DNA from 4 places in the Bradyrhizobium sp. 2TAF24 genome. Region 4 is predicted to be linked to each of the others. Evidence: riboswitches for the same ligand, from Rfam matches in the RefSeq annotation. Region 4 holds a riboswitch; each other region holds the start of a gene.

Region 1 (4,206 bases), on a different contig from region 4:
TCTCGGCGTGGTGCCGAAGACCTACCTGCCGACCTATCGCGAATTCTACGAGGGTCGCCATTTCGCGTCCGGTGCGGGCATGACGGGGCTCGAGATCGCGATCGCCGGTATGGTTGCGCCCTTCGGCGTCGACCTGCTGTTTGCGGCCGACGACGTCCCCGGGCTCACGGTCGGCATCGAGATCTGCGAGGACATGTGGGTGCCGGCGACGCCGGGGGCGGAATTGGCGCTGGCGGGAGCGAGCGTCCTGCTCAACCTCTCGGGCAGCCCGATCACCATCGGCCGGGCGCGGTCGCGCGCGCTGCTGTGCCAGTCGTTCTCGGCACGCTGCCTCGCCGCCTATGTCTATGCCGCCGCCGGCGCCGGCGAATCCACGACGGACCTCGCCTGGGATGGGCAGACGTCGATCTTCGAGAACGGCGTCCTGCTGGCCGAAGGCGAACGATTCGCTCAGGAAGGGCAGATCACGCTCGCCGATGTCGACCTCGACCTGCTGCGCCAGGAGCGGCTGCTGATGGGCACCTTCGACGACAACGCCCGTCAGCGCGACGGGCGTGGCCAGAGCTGGCGACGGATCGCGTTCACGCTGCAGCCGCCCATGGCGGATGTCGGCTTTCTCAGGACGATCGAGCGCTTTCCGTTCGTGCCGAGCGATGAAGCGCGGCTCGAGCAGGACTGCTATGAAGCCTACAACATCCAGGTGGCAGGCCTTGTGCAGCGGATGCGGTCGACCAGCACCAAGCGGGTGGTGATCGGGGTGTCGGGCGGACTGGATTCGACCCATGCACTGATTGTCGCCGCCAAGGCCGTCGATCTGCTCGGCCTGCCACGGACCAACGTGCTCGCCTATACGATGCCGGGCTTCGCGACCGGCGACCAGAGCAAGACATTCGCCTGGGACCTGATGCGCGCGCTCGGCGTCAGCGCCTCCGAGCTCGACATCCGGGCGACGGCGACACTGATGCTGAAAGAGATCGCGCATCCGTTCGGCCGTGGCGAACCCGTCTATGACATTACCTTTGAGAACGTGCAGGCCGGATTGCGCACAGACTATCTGTTCCGCCTGGCCAACCATCATCATGGCATCGTCATCGGCACCGGTGATCTGTCGGAGCTCGCGCTCGGCTGGTGTACCTATGGCGTCGGCGATCAGATGTCGCATTACAACGTCAACTCCGGCATTCCGAAGACGCTGATCCAGCACCTGATCCGCTGGGTCGTCGCCTCGCGACAGTTTCCGGACGAGGTCGGCAAGACGTTGACGGCGATCGTGGCGGCGGAAATCTCGCCGGAGCTCGTGCCGGTCGGGGCCGGCGAGAAGCCGCAGAGCACGGAGGCCGCGATCGGCCCCTATGCCCTGCAGGATTTCAATCTGTTCTACACACTAAGCTATGGCTTCCGCCCGTCGAAGATCGCCTTCCTGGCGCTGCGGGCCTGGCAGGAGGTCGGGGCGGGCGCGTGGCCGCCGGGCTTTCCGGCGCCGATGCGGCGGGCTTATGACCTCGGCGAAATTCGCCATTGGCTCGAGGTGTTCGTGCGGCGCTTCTTCGCCTTCAGCCAGTTCAAGCGCTCGGCGATGCCGAACGGTCCCAAGGTGTCCGCGGGGGGCGCGTTGTCGCCGCGCGGCGACTGGCGCGCGCCGTCGGACGGAAATGCCGCGGTGTGGCTCGACGATCTCGACCGCAACGTGCCGCGCGAGGTGATCAAAGCGCCCTGACGCGACGGGCCTGATGGGCGCCGTCGGTGCCGGACGAGCCGGGCGGCACGCTATATGTATCCGCCGCTATTTGCCGCCGTCCCATCATCTTGCGGGCCCGATGGCTTGACAAGTCGCGGGCTTGGGCAAATGGTACCGCCGTTGGTTCCTGTCCCAGACAGGCGAAGAGGGAATGCGATCGGGCTCGTGCCATCAGGCAGGGCCCGAAGTGCAGCCGCCCCCGCGACCGTGACCGGAGAGATGCCCACAGGCCACTGACCCGACCGGGTCGGGAAGGCGGGATCGAAGGGAAAACCCCGCTCCGCAAGCCGGGAGACCTGCCAACGCAGTGCTTGAAACCGGCGGACGGGGTGTTCCGCGACGGGGGAGCGAACCTTGCAATCATCGGTTCGCGCGCCTCATCGCCTCCCACCGAAACTTCCAAGAGGGCGATGACCATCACGCTTCATGTCTGTGTCACCTGCCATGCCGGCGAGATGCCGGGCACCGGCGGGATCGCACGTGATCGGCGCACGGTCCTCGGAATGTGGCGTGCCGCGACCGCCTCGCGGGCCGTCTCATGAGCGCCGTCGCGATCAAGGGCTGGTGCCCCGGCGCGCTGCGGCCGATGCAGTCCGGGGATGGGCTGGTGGTCCGGATACGGCCACGGGGCGGCCGAATCGATGCACGGCAGGCGGCGGGCGTCGCGGCGCTCGCGGAACGGTATGGCAACGGCCTGATCGACCTGACCGGCCGGGCCAACCTTCAGATCAGGGGCGTCAGCGACGCCAGCCACACGCCGCTGATCGACGGACTGGCGCGGCTTGGGCTGCTCGATTCAGATGGCGCGGCCGAGGCGCGGCGCAACATCCTGGTAACGCCATTCTGGGGGGCAGGCGATGATGTCACCGCGCTCGCGGCGGAACTCGAAGGCGCGCTTGCGGTTGGTCCCGCCGGCCTTCCGACCAAGTTCGGCTTTGCCGTTGATTGCGGTGAGGAGCGGGTGCTGACCGGCGCGTCCGCCGATATTCGGATCGAACGCGACATCGCCGGCGGGCTGATCGTGCGGGCCGATGGCGTCGAGCGAGGCTGCGCTGTGACACGGGCAGAGGCGGTGCCCGCCGCGCTGGCCCTTGCCGAGTGGTTCGTGACGTCGGCAGGCGCTGCGAACGGACGCCGGCGGATGGCCGCGCATCTCGGCGCCGGCGCGCGCCTGCCGGAAGCTTTTCGTGCGGATGTCAGGCTTTCGCGCGCCCGCGCCGTGCCGCATCCCGCCTGCTATCCGCTTGGCGTGATGATCGGCGTGGCGTTCGGGCAGCTCACCCACGCCGCGCTTGCAGATCTTGCCGGGCGGGTGCAGGGCCTGCGCTTGACGCCATGGCGCATGATCCTGGCCGAGGGACTTCAGGAGATGCCGCGCGACGACAACGTCTTCATCACGCGCGCCGACGATCCGCGGCTGCGTGTCGTCGCCTGCAGCGGCGCGCCGGCCTGTAGCGAGGCGTTGGCCGATACACGGACGCTGGTGGCTGCGCTTGCACCGTATCTTGCAGCCGATTCCCGGCTTCACGTTTCAGGGTGCGCCAAGGGCTGTGCCCAATCCGGGCCTGCATCGATCACGCTGGTCGCGACCCCCAATGGGTTCGATCTCATTCGCGACGGCTCGACGCGGGATGCGCCTGTCCGGCATGGACTGAGCAAGGCAGATCTGGTCGCAGATCCCGCGATTCTGGTGGGAGGGCGCTGATGCCGCATGTCTACGAAACCGATGGCGCGGCGATCTATCGTCAATCCTTCTCGATCATCCGGGCGGAGGCCGACCTCGCGCGCTTTTCGGCCGACGAGGAACCGGTGGTGGTGCGCATGATCCATGCCGCGGGGATGGTGGGGCTCGAGCGCCATGTGCGCTTCACGCCGGGCATGGCGAGTGCCGCGCGCGCCGCCTTGCAGAACGGCGCGCCCATTCTCTGCGATGCGCGCATGGTCTCGGAAGGAATCACGCGTGCACGGCTGCCGGCCGGCAACGCCGTCATCTGCACGCTCGGTGATCCGGCAGTGCCGGGCCTTGCAAAGGCGATGCACAACACCCGCTCCGCGGCCGCGCTGGAGTTGTGGCGGCCGCATCTCGACGGCGCGATCGTCGCCATCGGCAACGCGCCGACCGCGTTGTTTCACCTTCTCAACATGCTGGATGATCGCGGTTGTCCACGACCGGCGGCGATCATCGGCTGCCCGGTCGGCTTTGTCGGTGCCGCCGAATCCAAGGCGGCGCTGATGGCCGGTCCACCCACGCCGGCCCTCACGGTGGAAGGGCGCCTGGGAGGCTCGGCGATCACCGTTGCCGCGGTCAACGCGTTGGCGAGCCGGAGCGAATAACCATGGGACGTATCATTTGCTGCGGCCTCGGGCCGGGCGATCCCGATCTGATGAGCGTGCGCGCCGACCGCGAGATCCGCGCGGCGCGACATGTCGCCTACTTCCGCAAGAAGGGGCGTCCCGGCCAGGCCCGG
Region 2 (4,206 bases), on a different contig from region 4:
GGCTTGGTCAGCGTGTCCTGCCGCGCGGCGGCAGCTTCGGCCGCCTGGGCGTTGCCGTGCGAAGGGTCGCGGCAGAAGGCGCGGATCTCGTCGAGCGTCTCGAAGGGCATGAAAAACCTGTCGGGCGGGACTGCGAACCCTCGATCCCACCGCAGGGAGGGGCTGTCAATGGCGGAAAACGGAAGCAATTTTGGCAGGGCGCGTGTATGCAGCAAGGCGATGCCGTCCGATTGTTGCTGCCGTGCCCATGCATGACTGGTTCGACGATTTCCGCCTTGCCGTGACCTTCCTGACGCGGGTGCCGCTGGCGCCGCCGGCGGGCCCCGTCGACGTGCCGCGGGCGATGCGCCTGTTTCCGCTGGTGGCGGCTGTCATTGGCCTCGCCGCAGGGCTGTTCGACCTCGCGCTGCTGCGGCTCGGCCTGCCGCCTCTTGCCGCAGCAGCGCTGACACTGGGCGCCAGCGCGTGGCTGACCGGCGCGCTGCACGAGGATGGCCTTGGCGACGTTGCCGATGGTTTCGGCGGCGGACGCGACATCGCCGCCAAGCTCGCGATCATGAAGGACAGCCGGCTCGGCAGCTACGGCATGCTGGCGATGATCACGAGCTTCGCCGCCAAGCTCGCGGCGCTGGCCGCGCTGCCGCTGCACGCGGTGGTGCCGGCGCTGGTGGCGACCCATGCGCTGGCACGCAGCCCGCTGCCGGCGCTGGCCTTGCTGCTGCCGCCGGCGCGCAGCGACGGCCTTGCCGCCAGCGCCGGTCGGCCCGATCAGGCCACGGTGCTGACCGCGATGACGGTTGGCGGTGCCATCGCTCTCATTTGCCTGCCGTTCGGCACCGCGCTCGGCGCCATCATGGTGACCGTGTTTGGCGCTGCTGTCATGGGTTGGCTGGCTCGCCGCCAGATCGGCGGCTACACCGGCGATGTGCTCGGTGCGGCCGAACAGGTAGTGGAGGTCGTGGTGCTGCTCCTGCTGTCGGCTCGGTTGGCATGATGACGGATGTCTCCCGGCTGTGGTTGATCCGCCATGCGCCGGTCGATGGTCCGCGGGGCGTGATCCATGGACCGGATGCGCCTGCCGACGTGTCGGATCATATCGCGCTGGCTGGCTTGCGGCGCCTGCTGCCGTCTTCCGCCACCAGCTTTTGCAGTCCGGCCCGGCGCACCCGCGAAACCGCCGCGGCGCTTGGGCTCACGCCGCAGCTCGCCCCGTTGTTTCGCGAGCAAGATTTCGGTTCCTGGACGGGACGCCGGCACGACGACCTCGCCGCCGAGATGGGCGATGCCTATCGGGCGTTCTGGGCTGCCTCCGCCACCAACCGGCCGCCCGGTGGCGAGAGCTTTGTCGACCAGATCGCGCGGGTGTCGCGAGGGTTCGCGGCCTTGCCTGACGGCGAGGCGGTGCTGGTGGTGCATTCGGGAACCGTGCGGGCGGCGCTGGCGATCGCGCTCGACCTTGCGGCGGAGAATGCGCTGCGTTTTGTCATCGATCCGCTGTCGCTGACCCGGATCGATCGGCTGGCGTCGGGATGGCGGGTCGCGGCCGTCAACCAGTCGTCGGTTTCGCGCGGTTGACCCCGGCGATGGCCGCAGATACCGTGCCGGCCGATGGTTCCTTCCCCGGTGGAAGGTGAAAAGGGAAGCCGGTGCGAGCTCGTCTCAAGGCCGGCGCTGCCCCCGCAACTGTAAGCGACGAGCCTGTGCCGAAGCCACTGGGAGGTCCCGGGAAGGCGGCGATCAGGCCGCGACTCGCAAGCCAGGAGACCTGCCATCAGGACTTGTGCTTTGGAGGCGTCGGGGCGGGGTGCACCGGACGGGAGCGTTGACCGATGGCCCGTGCCATCGCGCGATCCGACAAAGCTCGCGGCCCTAGAAGCCACGCCTTGAGAGCTTGTGATGGATCGATCCGAATCCCCGTCCGATGCGCCTACGGTGACCGCGCCCGAGGCCCGTGCGGATGTTCAGCCGGATGTCGTTGTCAGCGTCTGCACCACCTGCCGCGCGGCGGATGCGCCGCCGACGGTCGGGCCCGCGCTGCTCGCGGCGCTCCGCGAGGTGTTCGAGGCCGGTGGCGAGCCCGCCCGGGTTCGTGCGGTGCAATGCCTCAGCGTCTGCAAACGGCCGGTGACCGTCGCGGTGTCCGGCGCCGACCGCTACACTTTCCTGTTCGGTGATCTCGATGTCGAGCGCGGCGTGCCGGCGCTGACCAGCTTCGTGTCCGCGTACCGCATGTCGAACTATGGCCTGGTGCCGTGGCGGTCGCGCGCGGAGGTGCTGCGCAAAGGCACCGTGGCGCGCATTCCGCCGGCGATCTGGTCGCCGGACGATGGCGAGCCGCCCAAATGAGCGTGCTGCAAACCACTCTGGTGCTTGGCGGCGCGCGCTCGGGCAAATCCTCCTTCGCCGAATCGCTGATCGCGGCCAGCGGCCTTGCGCGGATCTACGTCGCGACGGCGGCCGCAGGCGACGACGAAATGCGTGCGCGCATCGCGCATCATCGCGACCGGCGTGGCGCCGGCTGGACCACCCGCGAGGTCGAGCTCGATCTCGTCGAGGTCCTTGCGCGCGACAGCGACGTGGACGTTGCCGTGCTGGTGGACTGCCTGACGCTGTGGCTCTCCAACCTGATGCACGCCGGCCGCGATGCCGCGCGCGAGGGCACGCGCCTCGCCGACTGGCTGCGTAACGCAACTTGTCCCGTGGTGCTGGTGTCCAACGAGGTCGGCCTCGGCCTTGTCCCGGAGACACCGCTCGGCCGCAGCTTCCGGGATGCCCAGGGACGCCTCAACCAGACCATCGCCGCAGCCGTGCCCGAGGTCGCCTTTGTCGCGGCGGGGCTGCCGCTGTGGCTCAAACGTTCGTCCATTCCACCTGCCTGATCCGGAGTTCGCATGTCCCGTGTTCCCGTCACCGTCCTCACCGGCTTTCTCGGCGCCGGCAAGACCACCCTGCTGCGCTCGCTGCTCACCCAGGCCGGCGGTCGCCGCATCGCGGTCATCGTCAACGAATTCGGCGACGCCGGCTTCGATGGCGGCCTTGTCGAGGAATGCGCCGCCAAGGCGTGCGCCCCGGGCGATATCGTCGAGCTGACCAATGGCTGCATCTGCTGCACGGTGGCGGATGATTTCATTCCGACCATGGACAAGCTGTTGTCGCGCGAGCGGCCGCTCGACGCCATCGTCATCGAGACATCTGGCCTGGCGCTGCCGCAGCCGCTGCTGAAGGCGTTCGCCTGGCCTGATGTGCGCACCCGCGCCACGGTGGATGGCGTGGTCACGGTGGTCGACGCGCTGGCGCTGTCCGAAGGCCGTGTCGTGCTCGACGAGGAGGCGCTGGGCGAGCAGCGTGCCGCCGATCCCTCGCTCGATCACGACGATCCGATCGAGGAGGTGTTCGAGGATCAGCTCGCTTGCGCCGACCTCGTCGTGCTGTCGAAGTCCGACCTTGTGGCGCCGCAGGCGCTGGCGGAGATGGAGAGCCGTCTCGCCGCCGTGGTGCGGTCCGGCGTGCGGCTGGTGCGCTCCGAAGGCAATCTGCCCGCCGATGTGCTGATCGGCCTCAAGGCAACGGCCGAAGACGATCTCGCTGCGCGTGCCGGTCACCACGGTGAGGAAGAGGAGCACGACCATGATGACTTCGAGAGCATCGTGGTGACGCCATCAGCCGCGTCGGATCTCGACGGTGTGCGGGCGCGTGTGGCGCAGGCCCTCGCTCTGGATGGGGTGCTGCGCGTCAAGGGGCATGCCCGTATTGACGGCAAGCCGGCGCCGGTAGTGGTGCAGGCGGTCGGCAGCCGGGTCGAACTGGCGTTCGGACGTCCTGATGCGGCGCAAGCCGAGCACCTCGTCGTCATCGGTCTGAAGGGTTTCGACGGCGACGCGGCACGCCGCGCGCTCGCCGGCTAGGAGGTTACGACGATCCGATGCACCTCAAGCTCGACACCAGCGGTGGCATCGACGACGGCGACGTCGCCCGTGATCTCGGGCAGCCGACGACCGACATCGTCGTGCTGTCGGCGGCCGACAGCGAACTCGCGGCGTTCGGCGCCGCGGCCGCACGGCTGGGAGCGGACTTTCCATCGCTGACGCTGACCAATCTGCTGGCGCTTGGTCACCCGGCTTCGGTCGATGCCTATGTCGAGCGGACGCTAAGCGCAGCGAAAATCGTCGTGCTGCGCATGCTCGGCGGCGAAAGCTACTGGCCGCA
Region 3 (4,206 bases), on a different contig from region 4:
GTCGGTCTTGAGGCCGTACTGGCGGAAGCAATCCGCCGCATAGTCGTTCGGCGCCTCCAGCACCACATAGACACCCCAGCGCAGGTCACGGAACACCGGACGGCCGTCGCGCTCCACTGACGACACCACCTCGACCACACCAGCGCGTTCGAGCACGCCGCCGGCATCCCGCGGCCGCAGCACATGCGGCAGGTCGTCGACGCCGCAGGGCGGAAACGCAAGGCCTGCGGACGGCACGTCGAGGCCGGTAGCGTTGGCGATCGCCGCCATCTCGATGGCGGATTTGGTGCCGTCGAGGAAGGAATTGAACATCTGCGGGTTCATGCCCGCCGACTGCGCCTCGGCGGCGCTGAGGCCGTAATGCTTCCACACCTCGGCCGGCGTGACGTCGTGATAGAGCGGCAGGTACTTGGTGCCCTTGCCGGCGGCGACGACACGGAAGCCGGTGGCGCGCGCCCAGTCGACGAGCTCGGCGGTGAGCGCCGGCTGGTCGCCATAGGCCAATGAATAGACCACGCCCGCGCGGCGCGCCTCCTCCGCCAACAGCGGACCCGCAAGCACGTCGGCTTCGACATTGACCATCACGATATGCTTGCCGGCGGCGATCGCCGCACGCGCATGGCGGATGCCGACGGCGGGATTGCCGGTCGCCTCGATCACCACCTCGACAGCGGCATCGCCGATCGCCGCAAGACCGTCTTTCGTGAACGACGTCGCGGCGATCCGTGCCGCATCCCAGCCGACCGTGCGGCAGGCATCGCGCGCCCGCTCCGGATCGAGGTCGACGATGACGGCGACCTCGAGGCCCGCCGTGTGCGGCACCTGGGCGAGGAACATCGAGCCGAACTTGCCGGCGCCGATCAGCGCAACGCGAACCGGGCGGCCGGCGGACAGGCGCTTGTGCAGCAGATGATGGAGATTCATGAAGCGTCGTCTTTATGATGGTCAGGCCGGCGCAGGCGGCACGAGGATGGGCTGTCGCACGCGCGCCCATCGAACTGGCCCGCGAACCATAGGCGCACGCCTTCGCGAGTCAACCTGCGCAGGACCTCCCGCGTGAGCTGGACAACTCCGGCGCATGGCGGCGCGCGGCCGCGGACGACGACGCCACGCGACGGCGCCGAGGCCATCGCTGCCGCGCAGGGCGCACCGGCCGCCTGCCGTCACCGCCGCGACGGTGAGACCTATTGCCACAGCAAAGCATGTGCATCGACAATCGAGTCGATTGACGCCCACCGAACCACTGCCTATCGTCGCGGCGACGGTTCCTTCCGAGGATCAAAAGGGAATGCGGTGCAGGTTCGCCTCAAGCCGCAGCTGTCCCCGCAACTGTAAGCGGCGAGCCGATCGTCAGCACGCAGCCCGTAATCACGGGCGGTGATGCTCAAAGCCACTGGGCTGCTTCGCCCGGGAAGGTGACGATCAGCGACGACCCGCGAGCCAGGAGACCTGCCGTCAGCCGTGGTCACACGCGAGCACATCGGGCGGGGCGTCCTGGTGGAAGCCGATCCGTCGCCGTAGGGCGACCGGGGCGGCTTGCGTTCGCGGTGACGTGCCACGCTCACCGCGAGTCCCCGACTCATGATCTTCCCTTCCATGACAGCGCCGTCGCACGGCGCCGATCTCCCTTATCCAAGACATTCGGCAGCGATGTCGGCTGCGCGCACGTCGCCGGCCTCGCCCCATTGCGTGCCTCACCAGGCGTATGTAACGTTATAACATAACATACACTACATCGCCGCCACTGATCCTCACGCGAGTCATCAAACCCAATGTCTGTCCGTCCGATCGCAGCGCCGCGCCGCCGCGCCGCCCTGCTCTGCTCCATCGCCCTGTCGTCACTGCTGCTGCCCGCCGAAGTCTCCGCCCAGGGCGCGACCCAACCCGGCCGGCTCGACACCATCGAAGTGTCACCCCCGGCACAGGCAAAACCGAAACGCGCCGCCAGCAGGCGCGCCGAACGCGCGACGCGCACCCGACCGAGGCCTGCCGCAACCGCCGCGACGTCAGCGGGCAACGCACCTGCGTCATCCGCACCGCCCGCGACCGCGCTGCACCTCACTGCACCCGCAGCGAGCGGCAGCCGCCTCGGCCTCACCCCGCTGCAGACGCCTGCCAGCGTCGAGGTGATCAGCGCCGACACCATCGCCGCGCGCGGCCAGCACAGCGTGCTCGACGCCGTGACCCAGAACGCGGCGGGCTTCACCGCCACCCCGGCACCGGGCAATGGCGGGCTGTCGTTTGCGACCCGCGGCTTCGCCGGCAGCAACTCGGTGATGACGCTGTATGACGGCACCCGCTTCTATGTCGGCGCCGGCACCGTCACCTTCCCGTTCGACACCTGGACGGCGCAGCAGATCGAGGTGATGCGCGGCCCGGCCTCGGTGATGTACGGCGAAGGCGCGATCGGCGGCATCGTCAATGTCGTGCCGAAAAAGCCGATCACCACCGCGCACAACGAGGCCGAGGTCTCGCTCGACACCAACATGACGCGGCGGCTTGCGGTCGACAGCGGCGGCCCGATCAATCCCAATGTCTCCTACCGCGTCGCCGCCACCGGCAATATGTCCGACGGCTATGTCGACCGCGACAGGACCTCGAATGTCGCGGTCTCCGCCGCGGTGCGGGTGCAGGCGGCCGACAACCTCGCCTTCACGCTATCGAACGACTATGGCGACCGCAGCCCGTCGCGCTATTTCGGCACCCCGCTGATCAACGGCACGCTCGACACCGCGCTGCGCTATCAGAACTACAACACATGGGACAGCCAGATCCGCTACAAGGACAACTGGACCCAGTTCAAGACCGAATGGGACGTCGCCGACGGCGTCTCGGTGCGCAACACCACCTACTATCTCACCAGCAACCGGCACTGGCGCGACATCGAGGCCTATACGTTCAGCCCGGCGACCGGCCTCATCGGCCGCAACAGCTATATCGAGATCTTCCACGACCAGACCCAGCTCGGCACCCGCACCGACGTGACGCTGCGCGGCCACATCTTCGGCTTCAGGAACGAGTTCGTCGCCGGCTTCGACGTCAACCAGATCACCTTCGCCCACGTCAACAACTCGCCCTACAACGGTCAGACCTACGTTCCGCTCCTCAACTTCGATCCCGGCCTGTTCTCGGCGACCACCAGCCCGACGACGCCGGGCTACCATTCCCTGACCAACCAGTACGCGCTGTTCGCCGAGGATCGCCTGATGCTCACCGAGCAGCTCGCGCTGGTCAGCGGCGTGCGCTTCGACCGGCCGACCGTCAACCGCACCGACGACCGCATCCCCGCCAACAGCTTCGAAACCTCGCTGTCAGGCACGAGCTGGCGCGCCGGCCTCGTCTACACCCCGATCGAGAACCTGGCGTTCTATGGTCAGTACGCCACCGCCGTCGACCCGGTCGGCAACCTGATCACACTCAACACCAGCCAGAAGAACTTCCAGCTCGCCACCGGCCGGCAGGTCGAGGTCGGCGTCAAGCAGTCGTTCTGGGGCGGCCGCGGCGAGTGGACGCTCGCCGCCTACGACATCGTCAAGAACAACCTGTTGATTCCGGATTCGACCAATCTGGCGGGCCCGTCGCTGCAGGTCGGCCAGCAGTCGTCGCGCGGCATCGAGGCGAGCCTCGGCCTCACGCTCAACGACGCCTGGCGGGTCGACGGCAATGTCGCGCTGCTGCGCGCCAAGTACGACAACTTCTCCGCCGTCGTCGGCGGCAAGCTGGTCAACTATGCCGGCAATGTGCCGTTCAACGTGCCCCAGCAGGTCGGCAATGCCTGGGTGACCTGGAATTTCGCGCCGAACTGGTCGGCCAACGCCGGCGTGCAGGTGGTCGGGTCGATGTACACCGACGCCGGCAACACGCTGCAGCGGCCGTCCTACGCACTGGTCAACGCCGGCCTGCGCTGGCAGCCGGACGCACAGACCACCGTGGCGCTGCGCGTCTATAACCTGTTCGACAAGGTCTATGCCGTGTCGGCGCCTTACAGCGGCCAGTGGCTGCTGGGCATGCCGCGCACGGCGGAACTGTCGGTCAACGTCAAGTTCTGACGATGAACCTGCGGATCGTGCGACGGGCCAAACGCTGGCTCTATATCATCCACCGCTGGATCGGCATTGCCACATGCCTGCTGTTCGCCATGTGGTTCGTGTCCGGCGTGGTGATGATGTATGTCGCGTTTCCGCAGCTTAGTGACACCGAGCGATG
Region 4 (4,206 bases):
GGTGTTCATGTCATGGGTGCGGCGGCGGTCGTCGCCGGTGTTCTTGCGCAGGTCGAGGAATTCCTCGATGTCGACATGCCAGGTTTCGAGATAGGCGCACACCGCGCCCTTGCGCTTGCCGCCCTGGTTGACCGCGATCGCGGTGTCGTTAGCGACCTTCAAGAATGGCACCACGCCCTGGCTCTCGCCATTGGTGCCCTTGATGTGGGCGCCGAGGCCGCGCACCCGCGTCCAGTCGTTGCCGAGGCCGCCGGAATATTTCGCCAGCAGCGCATTGTCCTTGATCGACTTGAAGATGCCGTCGAGGTCATCAGCCACCGTGGTGAGGAAGCACGACGACAGCTGCGGCCGCAGCGTGCCGGCATTGAACAGCGTCGGGGTCGAGGCCATGAAGTCGAACGACGACAACAGATCGTAGAATTCGATGGCGCGCGCCTCGCGGTCGATCTCGCGCACCGCGACGCCCATGGCGACGCGCATGAAGAACGCCTGCGGCAGCTCGAAGCGGGTGCCGCCGGCATGCAGAAAGTAGCGGTCGTACAGCGTCTGAAGGCCCAGGAACTGGAACTGGTGGTCACGCTCGGGCCTCAGCGCCGCCGCAAGGCGGCCGAGATCGAAGCGGCGCAGCTCGGGGTCGAGCAGCTCGTGGCTGATGCCGGTGTCGATGTAGGCCTTGAAATAGTCGGCGTAGAGGCCGGCCATGTCGGCCTGGCTCGCCTGCTGGTCGCGCTTGAACACGAAGCTCAGCGCCTCGCGGCGCAGCGCGTCCAGCAGCAGCCGCGCGCTGACATAGGCGTAGTTCGGCTCCTGCTCGATCAGGGTGCGCGCGGCCATCACCTGGGCCTGCGCCAGCTCCTCCGCGGTCATGCCGTCATAGAGGTTGCGGCGCGCCTCGCTCAGCACCGGCACTGTCGCGACGCCGTCGAGGCCGTCGCAAGCCTCCGTCAGCACGCGCTCCAGCCGCGCCTCGTCGAGCGGACGCAGCGCGCCGTCACGGCCCTTGACGCGCAGCGCCGGCGCGGCGGGCGCGGTCTCGGTCACGCCGGCGTCGCGGCGCGCCTTCGCGCGCTCCTCGCGATAGAGCACATAGGCGCGCGCCGCCTTGTGGTGGCCGCCGCGCATCAGCGACAGCTCAACCTGGTCCTGGATGTCCTCGATGTGGAGCGCGCGCTGCGAATCGACGCGGCGCGTCAGCGCGGAGACGACCTGCGCGGTCAGCTCCTCGACGATCTCATGCACCCGGCGCGACGCCGCGGCGGCATGGCCCTCGACCGCGAGGAACGCCTTGGTCATGGCCACGGCGATCTTGCCGGCCTCGAACGGGCTGACACTGCCGTTGCGGCGGATGACATGGAAGGCCGGCGCGGACGGCGACACGCCGGCTGCGCGCGGCACCGGCAGCGACGGCAGATGACCATTGGTAATGGCTTCGGCAGACAAGGACATTCGGCAACCCCTTTTTCGATCTTGTTTCGATCTTGGGGCTTGGGCCGAGGGGACGCTGCGTCAGGGCGGCGGACCTTGCGGCCAGCCGTCAGCGAGCGGCCACCGGGACACCCCGCCCGTGGACGTTGTTCACTGTCACAGGCAGGTCTCCTGGCTTCGGGTCATCGCTTCGGTCCGCCTTCCCGGAACTCCCTCGCGGAAGCATCCAGTGGCTGGTGGGACCGAGACTCGCCGTTACAGTTGCGGGGGCAGCACCGGCCTTGCGCCGACCAGATCCCTGATCGGCGCGCACCGGTTTCCCTCTTAGCTTCCGAAGATTGTGATCCCGAAAGAACCGTGACCACTACATCTGGTATGAAGACTCGATTCGGGTCAATAGAGCTGGGAGGTTTTTTGCAAACCGCAGAATAGCGGGGATGGTCCGTGCCCCGCCGGCCCCGCAACCCGCGCCGAGCGGGCGGGCGATCGCCGCGCCTTACGCTTTCGGCGGCTCCGGGTTGTAGAAGAAACGTTCGCGGAAGATGCGATCGCCGCGCCATTCCTGCAGGGCGACTTCGTCCACCCGGCGGACATGGCCGTCATGGTCGGTCAGCTCGAACACCCAGTGGATCGCCACGCGGTCGCCCTCGACCACGGACGCCATCGCCTTCGAATCAATATGGCGCATGCGCGCCAGCACCCCGCGCTCGCGTTCGACCAGGACATCGCGCCCGACACGCGGCGGAGCGGCATTCTCCTGCATGCTGGCATCTTCGGTATAGTAGCGCTCGATGGCGCCGGCGTGATCGCCGCTTTCGACCACTGCAATGAACTCATCGACGCGCGCACGTGACGGCATGATATTTCCCCAACTGAAAAACGGTTCCCCGCATGCAAGATAGGCGGCGCTGGCATGTTCTCAAGAACCGACCGCTTCAAAAGCCGCGCGGCATGCGATAAAGCGCTCTTCCACGCCGCTCGCGGACCACAATCACCACCGCTTCGACCATGCCGAACAATCTTCGCTACGACTATGTCGGTCATCGCTGGCTGCTCGAAGGCGCCGACTGGATCGGCCGCCGGCCCGACGGGCTGGAGCTGCATTATCACGACGAGGTGCAGGTGTCGGTGGTGTGGAACGGGCATCGCGACTTCCGCGTCGGCCGTCATCCGTTGCAGCTCGCCCCTGGGCAGATGCTGCTGGTGCCGCAGCGGCGCGCGCACCGCGCGCTGCCATCGCTGCGCGGCGAGCTGCGCTCCACCGAGTTTTTCCTCAAGGCCGAAAGCCTGCCCGACGCCACGCGGCAGCTGTTGCTCGCGAGCGACTACCTCGTCGCCGACGAGCCGAGCCTGTTGCAGGCGCAACCCGACGACGTCGGCGACATGATCGTGGGATGGGTGCGCGACGGCGCGCCGCCGCCGCGCTGGCACGGGCCGCGCGCCCGCACCGGCGTCGATTCCGAACTGCTGGATGCCGCCACGCGCTACGCCAGCATCACCGAGGCGGCCCGCGCGCTGTCGTGCAGCCGCGAGGGCTTCATCCGCGCCTTCGCGCGGCATGCCGGCATGACGCCCCACGCCTACAGGATCAATGAGCGGCTGAATCGCGGACGCGACATGCTGCGCCGGCGCGAAAGCATCTCGGACACCGCCTACGCCACCGGCTTCAGCGACCAGAGCCATTTCGGCCGCCTGTTCCTGCGCTATTTCGGCGCCACGCCGGGCCAGTTCCGCGCCGCGCACGCGCCGAACTGAGCGATCACTTTCGTTCTAGAGCCCTCCTGCCCGCCGTGGTCCAACACCGGCGGAGGCCGACATGACGTTTTCCGAAATCACCCTGCTCACGACCGCGGGATTTGCCGCCGGCGTGCTGAACGCGATCGCCGGCGGCGGCACCATTTTCACGTTCTCCGCCCTGCTTGCGGTCGGCGTCCCGCCGGTAGCAGCGAACGCCACCAGCGCAACCGCGGTGGTGCTCGGCTCGGTGGCCTCGGCCGTCGCGTATCGCCGCGAGATCGCGGCCGCGTTCCGCAAACTACTGCCGCTGTGCGTGATCTCCATGCTCGGCGGCGGCATCGGCGCGGCGCTGCTGCTGTGGTCCGGCGACCGCACCTTCCGCGCGCTGGTGCCCTGGCTGCTGCTGTTCGCGACGCTGCTGTTCGCCGGCGCACGGCAGCTGCAGAAGGTGGTGCAGGCCCGCGCCGCCTTGAAGGCGAACGCCACACAAACCGACCTCGCCTTGCCGGCGCAGGGCCTGGTCTCGATCTATGGCGGCTATTTCGGCGCGGGCATGGGCGTGATGATGCTGGCCTCGCTGTCGCTGTCGCGCGACAGCGACTATCACGCGGTGAACGCGGCGAAGAACCTGCTGTCGATCGTGCTGCAGGCGGTCGCGGCTGTCGTGTTCCTGATGTCGGGCATCGTCGATCTGAAGCTCAGCCTGCTGATCGCGGTCGCCAGCATCGTCGGCGGCTGGAGCGGGGTCGTGGTCGCCCGCCGCGTGCCCGAAGCCGTGGTGCGCGGCGCCGTCATCGTCAGCGGCCTTACACTGTCGCTCTGGTACTTCGTGACCTGACGGCCGGCCGCGCGCCCCGCCCGGCTTCCCTCCCGATCGTCCAGCCGCTCGCGGATCCGACACCGGTCCGCGGGCGCACTTGCGTGCCTTCTGCGAATTATTCGCAAGTAACTTGCCAAGCTCCCACCGATGTGTTGAATTCAGTTGCAAGTAATTCTTAATTGCATCTCTCAGAGGACATCAGGTGGACGTTTCAATGCGATGGC

Evidence for each region. Region 4 has a riboswitch for cobalamin ahead of AB4Z37_RS10255 (ribonucleoside-diphosphate reductase subunit alpha). Riboswitches for the same ligand answer to the same signal wherever they lie in the genome.
Region 1: another riboswitch for cobalamin. It lies ahead of cobG (precorrin-3B synthase); the one in region 4 lies ahead of AB4Z37_RS10255 (ribonucleoside-diphosphate reductase subunit alpha).
Region 2: another riboswitch for cobalamin. It lies ahead of AB4Z37_RS03810 (DUF1636 family protein); the one in region 4 lies ahead of AB4Z37_RS10255 (ribonucleoside-diphosphate reductase subunit alpha).
Region 3: another riboswitch for cobalamin. It lies ahead of AB4Z37_RS15950 (TonB-dependent siderophore receptor); the one in region 4 lies ahead of AB4Z37_RS10255 (ribonucleoside-diphosphate reductase subunit alpha).

Annotation. Positions count from the first base shown of each region.
Region 1 covers NZ_JBFRFW010000019.1:8,836-13,041, forward strand. The annotation lists gene AB4Z37_RS25970 (NAD(+) synthase) at 1-1,717, shown strand, start outside; cobalamin riboswitch at 1,843-2,056, shown strand; gene cobG (precorrin-3B synthase) at 2,277-3,443, shown strand; gene AB4Z37_RS25980 (precorrin-8X methylmutase) at 3,443-4,072, shown strand; gene AB4Z37_RS25985 (precorrin-2 C(20)-methyltransferase) at 4,075-4,206, shown strand, end outside.
Region 2 covers NZ_JBFRFW010000002.1:121,536-125,741, reverse strand. The annotation lists gene cobT (nicotinate-nucleotide--dimethylbenzimidazole phosphoribosyltransferase) at 1-110, opposite strand, end outside; gene cobS (adenosylcobinamide-GDP ribazoletransferase) at 248-994, shown strand; gene AB4Z37_RS03815 (histidine phosphatase family protein) at 994-1,575, shown strand; cobalamin riboswitch at 1,593-1,787, shown strand; gene AB4Z37_RS03810 (DUF1636 family protein) at 1,897-2,346, shown strand; gene cobU (bifunctional adenosylcobinamide kinase/adenosylcobinamide-phosphate guanylyltransferase) at 2,343-2,879, shown strand; gene cobW (cobalamin biosynthesis protein CobW) at 2,892-3,905, shown strand; gene cobN (cobaltochelatase subunit CobN) at 3,923-4,206, shown strand, end outside.
Region 3 covers NZ_JBFRFW010000009.1:154,672-158,877, reverse strand. The annotation lists gene AB4Z37_RS15955 (NAD(P)H-dependent oxidoreductase) at 1-924, opposite strand, end outside; cobalamin riboswitch at 1,247-1,471, shown strand; gene AB4Z37_RS15950 (TonB-dependent siderophore receptor) at 1,773-4,049, shown strand; gene AB4Z37_RS15945 (PepSY domain-containing protein) at 4,052-4,206, shown strand, end outside.
Region 4 covers NZ_JBFRFW010000005.1:152,006-156,211, reverse strand. The annotation lists gene AB4Z37_RS10255 (ribonucleoside-diphosphate reductase subunit alpha) at 1-1,446, opposite strand, end outside; cobalamin riboswitch at 1,569-1,800, opposite strand; gene AB4Z37_RS10250 (nuclear transport factor 2 family protein) at 1,922-2,284, opposite strand; gene AB4Z37_RS10245 (helix-turn-helix domain-containing protein) at 2,434-3,180, shown strand; gene AB4Z37_RS10240 (sulfite exporter TauE/SafE family protein) at 3,242-4,000, shown strand; gene AB4Z37_RS10235 (carbohydrate porin) at 4,197-4,206, shown strand, end outside.